Regions from separate parts of the Novosphingobium sp. UBA1939 genome, predicted to be linked through region 1. Evidence: riboswitches for the same ligand, from Rfam matches in the RefSeq annotation. Region 1 holds a riboswitch; the other holds the start of a gene.
What was found. Region 1 has a riboswitch for cobalamin ahead of B3547_RS09840 (hypothetical protein). Riboswitches for the same ligand answer to the same signal wherever they lie in the genome.
Positions count from the first base shown of each region.

Region 2: another riboswitch for cobalamin. It lies ahead of B3547_RS05050 (TonB-dependent receptor plug domain-containing protein); the one in region 1 lies ahead of B3547_RS09840 (hypothetical protein).

Region 1 covers NZ_DDFB01000067.1:9,439-15,472, reverse strand. The annotation lists partial or broken gene B3547_RS09855 (nicotinate-nucleotide--dimethylbenzimidazole phosphoribosyltransferase) at 1-77, opposite strand, end outside; gene B3547_RS09850 (DUF1636 domain-containing protein) at 88-495, opposite strand; gene B3547_RS09845 (TonB-dependent receptor plug domain-containing protein) at 495-2,447, opposite strand; cobalamin riboswitch at 2,656-2,846, opposite strand; cobalamin riboswitch at 2,905-3,105, shown strand; gene B3547_RS09840 (hypothetical protein) at 3,351-3,923, shown strand; gene cobO (cob(I)yrinic acid a,c-diamide adenosyltransferase) at 3,920-4,522, shown strand; gene B3547_RS09830 (cobyrinate a,c-diamide synthase) at 4,519-5,808, shown strand; gene B3547_RS09825 (flavin reductase family protein) at 5,926-6,034, shown strand, end outside.
Region 2 covers NZ_DDFB01000029.1:22-3,683, forward strand. The annotation lists partial or broken gene B3547_RS05045 (cell wall hydrolase) at 1-910, opposite strand, end outside; cobalamin riboswitch at 1,062-1,260, shown strand; gene B3547_RS05050 (TonB-dependent receptor plug domain-containing protein) at 1,368-3,272, shown strand; partial or broken gene B3547_RS05055 (ABC transporter substrate-binding protein) at 3,286-3,662, shown strand, end outside.

The sequences.
Region 1 (6,034 bases):
GCCAGCGCGGCATCGTCGGGCTGCGGCAAGGCGTCGAGCGCGGCGCCGAACGCCGCCGCATCCTGGAAGCGGATCATGGCCAGACAATCATGGGCAGACATAGCCATCAGGCGGGGTGCGCGTGATGAAGTGCCCCTTCACGCCTTCCGGCCATTCGGCATAGGGCACCACACCTTCCGCGCTTTCGGCGTGGCGCGTGGCATAGCCGAGGATCGCGCGGGCCGAAGCCTCGTCGGGCATGAAGCCGCCCAGCACGTAGCCAATCCGGCCGGGCGCGCGGATATGGACCGTGCAATGGCGCTGGCAGGCGAACAGGCAGGCCATTTCCTGCACCGCCACGCCGGCAAGGTCCGGTTCCCGTGCCTGAACCTGCCGCAAGGCCTCGGCGAGCAGCGCGCCGCCGCGCCGCCCGCCTTCGTCCTCGCGCCGGTCGGCGGACAGGCGGCAGGTGGAGCAGACCACCACCGCCGGCCCCGCTGCAACCGCGCGCAGCATCAGAACCGGCTCCGCAGGCCGATATAGACCGTCCGGCCCAGGCTGCCGTAACCGCTGGCGGTCTCGTAGTGCCGGTCGGCCAGGTTTTCGATGCGGCCATGGACCGTCAGCCCGCCAGCCACGCGCCACTGCACGCGCAGGTCGACCAGCCAGTAGTCGGGCAGGGTCGCGCGGCTGCCCGCGCGGTCGAACGTTGCGCCGGCGTAGCGCGCGGCCACGCTGGCCTTCACCCCTTGCGGCAGATCGATTCCGCCTTCGATATTGGCGAGATGGCGCGGCACGCGGGCAAGCTGGCGGCCGAAGTCGGCGCCGCCGGGCGACCGGTCCTGCGCGGAGATCCAGCTGTAGTTGGCTTGCGCGAACAGCACGCCGATCCGCGCATCGCCGCTCAGTTCGATGCCCCGCGCGTGCGCCTTGCGGACATTGGCGTAATAGCCGAAGCGCGTCGTGGTGGTGCCGGGCACATAGCAGGACGCGGGCAGCGTGCCGCTTGTTGGGCAATAGGCGAAGTCGATCAGGTTGTCGGTGTCGCGCTCGAACCATGTCGCGGAACCGTGCAGCACGCTGCCCAGCGTCTGCTCGAAGCCGGCCGACCAGCCCCTCGCCCTTTCGGGCCGGAGGTCCGCGTTGCCGTAGAGGCTGAACAGCTGGTAGAGCGACGGAGCCTTGAACCCTTCGTCATAGCTGGCGCGCAGCACCGTCCTGCCCGCGTTGGGTGTATAGACCCCGCCGGCGCTGAACACCGTGTTGCCACCGAAGCGCGACTGGTGATCGTAGCGCACGCCGCCATTGAGCGTCAGCCCGGCAAGCGGCGTCGCGCGCAGCTCGCCATAGAGGCTGTCGGTCGATGCCGCCTGGGGCACAAGGGCATAGGGCGCGGTGTTGTTGCCCGGCGAGGCCGTGGTCATCCGCTGTTCCTCGCGCTCGGCGCCGAACACGGCCTGCACCGCGTCGGAAAGGCGCAGCGATCCCTGATACTCGAACCGGCGGACGCGGCCGTGGGCATCGAAATTGAGCGGACGGATCGCGCGGGCGGGGTCGTAGTTCTCGCGGTCCGTCTCGGTCTGCATCGCCGCCAGCCGGTTGGTGAAGCGGCCATCGAGCAGCGCCAGATTGAGCCCCGCATAGCCCGACCATTCCTTCGTCCGGCCATAGTTGAGCGAATCGCCCGCCGTGCTGTCGAAATCGTTGCGCGCGTCGGCCCAGTACCCGCGCAGGTCCAGCGACAGGTTCGGCGTCAGCTTGACCGTGGCCGTGCCGCTGGCCGAGGTGCGGCGGTACCCGTCGGGCTCGGTGCCGTTGCTGCGCGCCGAAATGCCGTCGGTGGAGAAGGTCGAAGCGGACAGCCGCCAATCAACCAGCTTGCCCGTGCCGCCCACGCCGGCTTGCGCGTTCACCGTATCGTGCGTGCCGGCCTCGACCGCCAGGCCGCCTTCCAGCGGCTGTTCCGCGCGCCGCGTGGTCACGTTGATGACGCCGCCGATCGCGTCGCTGCCCCACAGGATCGATTGCGGGCCGCGCAGGATCTCGATGCGTTCGATGTCATCGACCAGCAGGTTGGCGAAGGCATAGCCGCCGGACGTGGCGGAAGGATCGGACAGGCGCATCCCGTCGATCACCATCACCGACTGGCCAGCGTCCGCCCCACGGATGCGCAGCGACGTGGCGGCGCCGTAACCGCCGTTGCGCGAAAGGCTGATGCCCGGCGTGCGGACCAGAAGATCGGTCACGGCCAGCGGCTGCGCCTGCCGGATGGCAGCCTCGTCCAGCACGGTGACGGTGGAGGAGACGCGATCCTGCGCGACCGGCGTGCGCAGCGCGGTGACGACGATGGAGGTGTCGGGAGCGGCGTCAGCGGCCGGATCTTCGGGGTAAGGGGCAGCATGGGCGGCCACGGGCAGGCCCAGCGAAAGGGAAAGGATGGAAACAACAGAACAACGGGTCAGGCGCATGGTGCGGTTCCCTGGATACGAACGGCGATGACCTGCCGCTCGGACCGCAAGGAAAACGCCCGCCGCGCGACGCCCCGGCGAGGTGGCCGGAGGGCACGAGACGACGCTTCCCGCACGGTCTTCCCGGCAGGCAGTGGCTGTCGTTGCGCGAGGGATCGTCCCGCCTTTGGCGCGGGAACCTCGAACGTCCGGTGCACCCTGCCCGAACGAAGAACGACCGCGTCAGGCAGGTCTCCTGGCTCACGGGTCAATGCCGGTACGGCCGCCTTCTCAGGACGGTGAAGTCCCAATGGCGTGATGGCCGGTCGGCTCGCCGCTTACAGTTGCAGGGGCAGCCGGGGTTTCGCACCCCGTTCCCTTTTGATCCCCTTTCGGGGAACCTGTCGCAGAGCGGCGGATAGCTTCGCGCCGGCGATGCCGCAAGCGCGAATGCTTGCGGCATCGCGCCGCTTCGCTTATCACCGGCGGCGTAACGGGTGCCCGAAAGGGCTTAATCGGGAAGTCCGGCCGGCGGAAATCCGCCGAATCCGGCACTGCTCCCGCAACTGTGACCGGTGAGCGCATCGCCATCATGCCATTGGGGTTCCGGCCCTGAGAAGGCGGCGACAGGCGCGATGATCCGGGAAGTCAGGAAACCGGCCCGCTATCGTCGTTCCTTCGCGCGGGCGGGATGCACCGGGCGGACGAGGGCTTCTCCCTTGGCGGACGACATAAGTGCGTTTGTTGCCGAAGGGGGCCTGTGATGAACTGCGTCTGACATCCACGACAACCGCAGCAGGCGTGCGCCCCGGCCCCGCGCTTTCGGGCCCGCGCCCGCCCGCGCATCGCAAAGGCCCCCGCGCCGCAGCCGATGGTCGCGTGCGCGGCCACAACGCGAAATCCAACCCGTTCAGGAGACCCCTCATGGTCCGCAATACCCGGTTCGAACTGTCCGTCTTCGGGCTTCTCGCCCTTGTCATGCTCATCACGCGCAGCCATTCGCTGAGCCAGGTCATCCACCTGCCCGATACCAGCCTGGCCAGCTTCTTCGTGCTGGGCTTCTTCGTCCGCCGCGCGGCCGCGTTCGGCGCGCTGTTCCTGCTGGGCTATGCCATCGACGTGGTGGTGATCGGCTGGTTCGGCCAGTCGGCCTTCTGCTTTACGCCCGCCTACGGGATGCTGGTGCCCGCCTATGGCGTGATGTGGCTGGCCGGACGGTACGCGCAGACCCGGCTGGGCGAAAGCCTGGCCGCCCTGCCGATCATGGCCGTGCTGCTGATCTGCGCCACGTTCGCGTCCGAACTGCTTTCGAGCGGCGGTTTCTACTTCCTCGGCGGCCGCTTCGCCGATCCGACGCTCGCAGGTTTCCTGCCGCGCATCGGGCGCTATTTCCCGTCGACGCTGTGGGCGACGCTGGGCTGGAGCGGCCTGGCCGCCGCCGCGTTCTCGCTGCTGTTCCTGATCCGGCCCGAGCTGCGCGAAAGCGAGCGCCGGTGAGCGGGTCCGAAGACAACGCGCACCGCGAGCGCACCCGCCGGCACAAGGCGGTGGTCGACGCCAAAATCGCCGCCGCCACGCGCGACAAGGGCCTGCTGCTGGTGCTGACGGGCAACGGCAAGGGCAAGTCCTCCAGCGCCTTCGGCATGGTCGCGCGCACGCTGGGATACGGTCGCAAGGCGGCCGTGTTCCAGTTCATCAAGGGGGCCGAGAACGTGGGCGAGCGCGCCTTCTTCTCGCGCCATCCCGACGTGATCTGGGAAAAGTGCGGCGAAGGCTTCACCTGGGAAACGCAGGACCGCCAGCGCGATATCGCGGCCGCGCGCGCCGGCTGGGAAAAGGCCAGGGCCGCACTGGCCGATCCGGCGATCAGCCTGGTCGTGCTGGACGAGCTGACCTACCTCGTCACCTATCGCTATCTCGCGCTCGACGAGATCATGCCCGCGCTGGAAGCGCGACCGGCGATGCAGCACGTCGTCATCACCGGCCGCGCCGCCGACGAGGCGCTGATCGCCGCGGCTGACACCGTCAGCGCGATCCGCGACGTGAAACACGCCTTCCGCGACGGCGTGCGCGCGCAGGAAGGGATCGACCGGTGAAGGCGGCGCGGTGCCCGGCCCTGCTGGTCAGCGCGCCGGCATCCGGACAGGGCAAGACGCTGGTGACGGCGGCGCTGGCGCGTCGGCACCGCCAGGCCGGGCGCAAGGTTCGCGTGTTCAAGTGCGGCCCGGACTTCCTCGATCCGATGATCCTCGAACGGGCGAGCGGCGCGCCGGTCTATCAGCTCGACCTGTTCATGGTGGGCGAGGCCGGATGCCGCCGCCTGCTGGCCGATGCCGCGCGCGAGGCCGATCTCATCCTCGTCGAAGGGGTGATGGGCCTGTTCGACGGCGATCCGTCCGCCGCCGATCTGGCCGCCCGCTTCGGCCTGCCCGTGCTGGCGGTGGTGGACGGCAGCGCCATGGCGCAGAGCTACGGCGCGCTGGTCCATGGGCTGGCCACCTACCGCGATGACGTGCGGGTGATCGCGGCGCTGGCCAACCGCGTTGCGGGAGAGCGTCACGCGGCCATGCTCGGCCAAAGCCTGCGCGGCGGCGTGCAGTGGCTGGGCGCCCTGCCCCGCGATGCCGGGATCGCCTTTCCCGAGCGCCATCTCGGCCTGGTGCAGGCGGACGAGATCACCGATCTCGACGGGCGCATCGACCGGGCGGCCGCCGCGCTGCCGGGCGAGGCCTGCTGGCTGCCGGCGCCGGTGGATTTCGCCGGACACGAAGCCTCCACCCGCGCGGGACGCGATCTCGCCGGGCTGCGGATCGCCGTCGCGCGGGATGCGGCGTTCGGTTTCCTCTATCCCGCCAACCTCGATTGCCTGCGCGCGATGGGCGCCACGCTGGCGTTCTTCTCGCCCCTCGCCGATACCACGCTGCCCCCATGCGACGCGCTGTGGCTGCCCGGCGGATACCCGGAACTTCACCTCGACCGGCTGGCCGGCAACCACGCCATGCGCGATGCCATCCGCGCGCACCACGCAGCGGGAAAGGCGGTGCTCGCCGAATGCGGGGGCATGCTCTATTGCCTGGAGGCACTGGACGACGGCAAAGGCGCGCACGCCCCGATGCTGGGCCTGATGCCGGGCCGGGCGACAATGCAGGCGAGCCTTGCCGCGCTGGGATTGCAGGACATGGCGCTGCCCGCGGGCAGCCTGCGCGGCCACACGTTCCACTATTCCAGGATGGATACCCCGTTATCCCCCGTTACCCGGGCCAAAAACCCCGGCGGCCGGACCGGCGAAGCCCTGTTCCGGCAGGGATCGCTGCACGCCACCTACATGCATTTCTATTTCCCCTCCTCGCCCGCCGCTGTCGCCAGCCTGTTCGGGGCATGACCCGGCCGGGTCCTGCGCATGAAGACGGACGATTCCTGCGCAGATCGCATATAACCCGCGTAGCACGGTGCGATAAATCCGGCGCAGTTTCGCATCCCGGGAGCAGGCAGGCAATCGATGGCAACCAACGTGACCACGACCATAGACAGCCGGCTCAAGCGCGTGCTGCGGCACATGCCCGCGCCGGTGGGCATCGTCACTAGCTTCGATCCCGCAACGAACGCAC
Region 2 (3,662 bases), on a different contig from region 1:
TCATGGGCACCATGCGTGTGCGCCAGCCCGGCGCGACCGTGGTCGTGTGATAGAACGTCGCACTCCCGACCGGCGCATAGACCTGACCCGACAACGCCGCCTCTGCCACGCGCCGCGCGCGGATCCATGCGGTGAGCGACGGCGTCCGTGCCATCGCGCCGTCGCAGGCGAAGCTGAACTGGCAGCCGGGCCGCTCCGATCCCTGATAGACCACGCCGCACACGGTATTGGGGAAGGCGGGATGCGCCACGCGGTTCAGCACCACTTGCGCCACCGCGCGCTGGCCGCTGTCTGGTTCCGAAGCGGCCTCGTAATAGATCGCCGCGGTCAGGCACTGCAGCGCGCGCCACTGGTCCTCGCCGCTGCCGCGCGCGAAGATTGGCCGCGCGGCGGGGCCGGCGGGTTCGATGGCGGACGCGACCTCCTCGTCATCGCGGTGCGCGGCCCAGGCCTGTTCGGCGGCGTTGGGCGCGATCAGCCCGGTATCGTCGGGCGAGACATAGTAGAAGGCTGATCCGGGAAAGCTTTCGCCCGCCTGCTCGAACGGTTGCAGCGCACCCGCTTCGGCCTGCGCAGAGGCGCGGTCGATCCCGCCGGGGCTGCCCCATCCCACCGGGCCGAGCACCATCGCGAACAGGCCTATCGTGGCCACGCCGGCCAGTCGCTGGCGCAGCATCGACGGGGTCCGCAGCCGGCGCCGCACCGAAACCATGTCGCGCCGGCGGATGCGCGCGGCAAAATCGCGCGGGCGGGGCACAAGGGGGGCGGGATCGGCCATGTCCGCAAGGCCATCGGCAGGGTTATCGTCGCGTTGGCGGCTGACATCGCCCGCGCGCACGTTCTCCTCCGCAGCCGGGGGCAAGGCCCCGGTCGGAAGGGTGAACGGACGGTAGGCGATCTCCAGCGGCATCGGGTCTTGGACGCGTTCCTTTGCTCTCCTGCGCTAGCGCGCGCGGACAGGTCCCGCACGCACGGCGTTCGCGCCGTCCCAAGGCGGCACAGACCCGCGTCATAGGGTGAATCGGTTAAGACTCTTGCCCGTGCCCCCGTTCGGGGCTACGCGCCGCAGCGACGCCACCGGTGCCCGCAACGGGCCCAGAGGGAATCCGCGAAGGACCAGCACGGTCCCCAACCGGAGCTGCCCCCGCAACTGTATCCGGCGAGCGCTCTGTCCACGATGCCACTGGCCGCACGGCCGGGAAGGCGGGCAGGGGGCGATGACCCGGAGAGCCAGGAGACCTGCCGGTGTGTGGTCGTTCCGCGGCCGGGCGGGGTGTACCGGGCGCACGCGTCGCGAGTTCCGCCCGTTGGCCCGGCGGTCCTCCCGCCATGAACGGCAGTTCGTTCATGGGCTGGGAGTCTGAAGAATGCCGGGCAAGTATCTGTTTTTCCTTACCGCATCCCTGTTGACCGCTGCGCCGGCGCTGGCGCAGGACGATATGGCGCAACCCGCCGCGCCGGCCGTCTCCGCCGATGCGCAGATCACCGTGCTCGCCACGGGCAGCAAGCTCCGGCTCGACCAGACCGGGCAGGCCGTCACCGTCATCACCGCCGAGCAGATCGCGCAAGTGCAAGGCGCGGACCTGACGCGCGTGCTGGAGCGCGTGCCCGGCCTCACCTTTTCGCGCAACGGCGGTCTTGGCACCTTTACCGGCGTGCGCCTGCGCGGCTCCGAAGCCGAACAGGTGCTGGTGCTGATCGATGGCGTGCGCGTGGAGGATGTGTCCTCGCCCTCGGGCGGCTATGATTTCGGCAACCTGCTGACCGGTGGGATTGGCCGCATCGACGTGCTGCGCGGCTCGAACTCCGTGGTCTGGGGCAGCGCCGCGATCGGCGGCGTCATCGCGGTGACGACGAAGGAAGTGAACGGCGCGGAAGCCAGCGTCGAATATGGCGCGAAGGAAACCGTCTCCGCCGATGCCGTGGCTGGCGTGGCCAATGATCGCTATGCCTTCTCGCTCAACGGCGGCTATGCCCGCACCGATGGCGTTTCCGCCGCCGCGGTCGGCACCGAGCCGGACGGCTATCGCCAGTGGCGCATCGGCGGGCGCGGGCGCGTGAACCTCACCCCCGATCTCTCGCTCAACGCTGTCGCGCGCTATGCCGACAGCAAGCTCGATATCGACGGTTATCCGCCGCCGACTTACACCGTGTTCGGCGACACGCCAGAATACCAGAAGACCCGCCAGTTCTCCGGCCGCGCCGGGTTCCACTATGCCGGCAGCGCGCTTACGCTCGACGGCGGCTACGCGCTCGCCGATACGCGCCGGAACTATTACGACCCCACCTACGGCGCCGATCCGCAGTACGGCTACAAGGGCCGCAGTCAGCGCGTCGACCTGACCGGCCGCATCGCGCTGCCCGCGCATTTCGCGCTCGATTTCGGCGGGGACAGCGAATGGACGCGCTTCTCTTCCACGTTCGATGCCCAGCGCAGCGCGCGCCTGTCCAGCGGCCACGCGCTGTTCGGCTGGTACACCGACCGGGCCAGCCTTGCCGCCGGCGTGCGCGTGGACGATCACAGCCGCTTCGGCACGCAGGCGACGTTCGGCGCCAACGGCAGCGTCCGCGTGGCGCAGGGGCTGCGCCTGCGCGCCAGCTATGGCGAAGGGTTCAAGGCGCCCACGCTCTACCAGCTCTATTCGGATTACGGGAACCAGGGGCTCAGCCCCGAACGCAGCCGCAGCTACGACGCCGGGGGCGAATACACCACGACCGATGGCGTGTTCCACGCCTCGGCCACCTGGTTCCGGCGCGATACGCGCAACCTTATCGCCTATGTATCGTGCTTCTCGGCCACCAGCCCGTTGTGCGCGGACGGGCGCTACGGCTTCTACGACAACGTCGGCAAGACCCGCGCCGAAGGCGTGGAACTGGAACTGCGCGCCGATGTCAGCCCCACGTTCCGGGCTCAGGCGGTCTATACCTATGACCGCGCCCGCAACCTGACCGTGGCGGACGCGAACTACGGCAAGGCGCTCGCCCGCCGCCCGCGCAACGCGCTGACGCTTTCGGCCGACTGGACCTCGCCGCTCGCTGGCCTGACCCTGGGCGCGGACATCCGCCTCGTCAGCGACAGCTTCGATGATGCGGCCAACCGCACCCGGCTGGATGGCTACGAACTGACCACGCTGCGCGCCAGCTTGCCGTTCGGGGATTTCTTCGAACTGTTCGGTCGGGTCGAAAACCTGTTCGATGAAAAGTACCAGACCTCGGCCGGATACGGCACCTGGGGCCGCTCCGCGTTCATCGGCGCGCGGGTGCGCTATTAAGGCGGGCGGTTCCTTGCCTTCTTCCACCCCGCCGGCCTTGCGGCGGCGGGGCTGGGGGCTGGCGTTGCTGGCGGCTCTTTCCGCCTGCGCGCCGGCCACGCCTCCGCCTTCGGCCACGCGCGCGCACCCCGCGATCGTTTCGCTGAACCCGTGCAGCGATGCGATCCTGGCCGAAGTGGCCGATCCGGGGCAGGTGCTGGCGCTGTCACACTACAGCCGCGACCCCCGATCGAGTTCGATGGACGTGGCGCTGGCCCGGCGCTTTCCCGCCACGCGCGGCACGGTGGAGGAAGTGCTGGCGCTCCATCCCGATCTCGTGCTGGGCGATACGTTCCTCGGCCCGGCTGCGCGCGAGGCCTACGGTCGCCTCGGCATTCCCGTCGCGCAGCT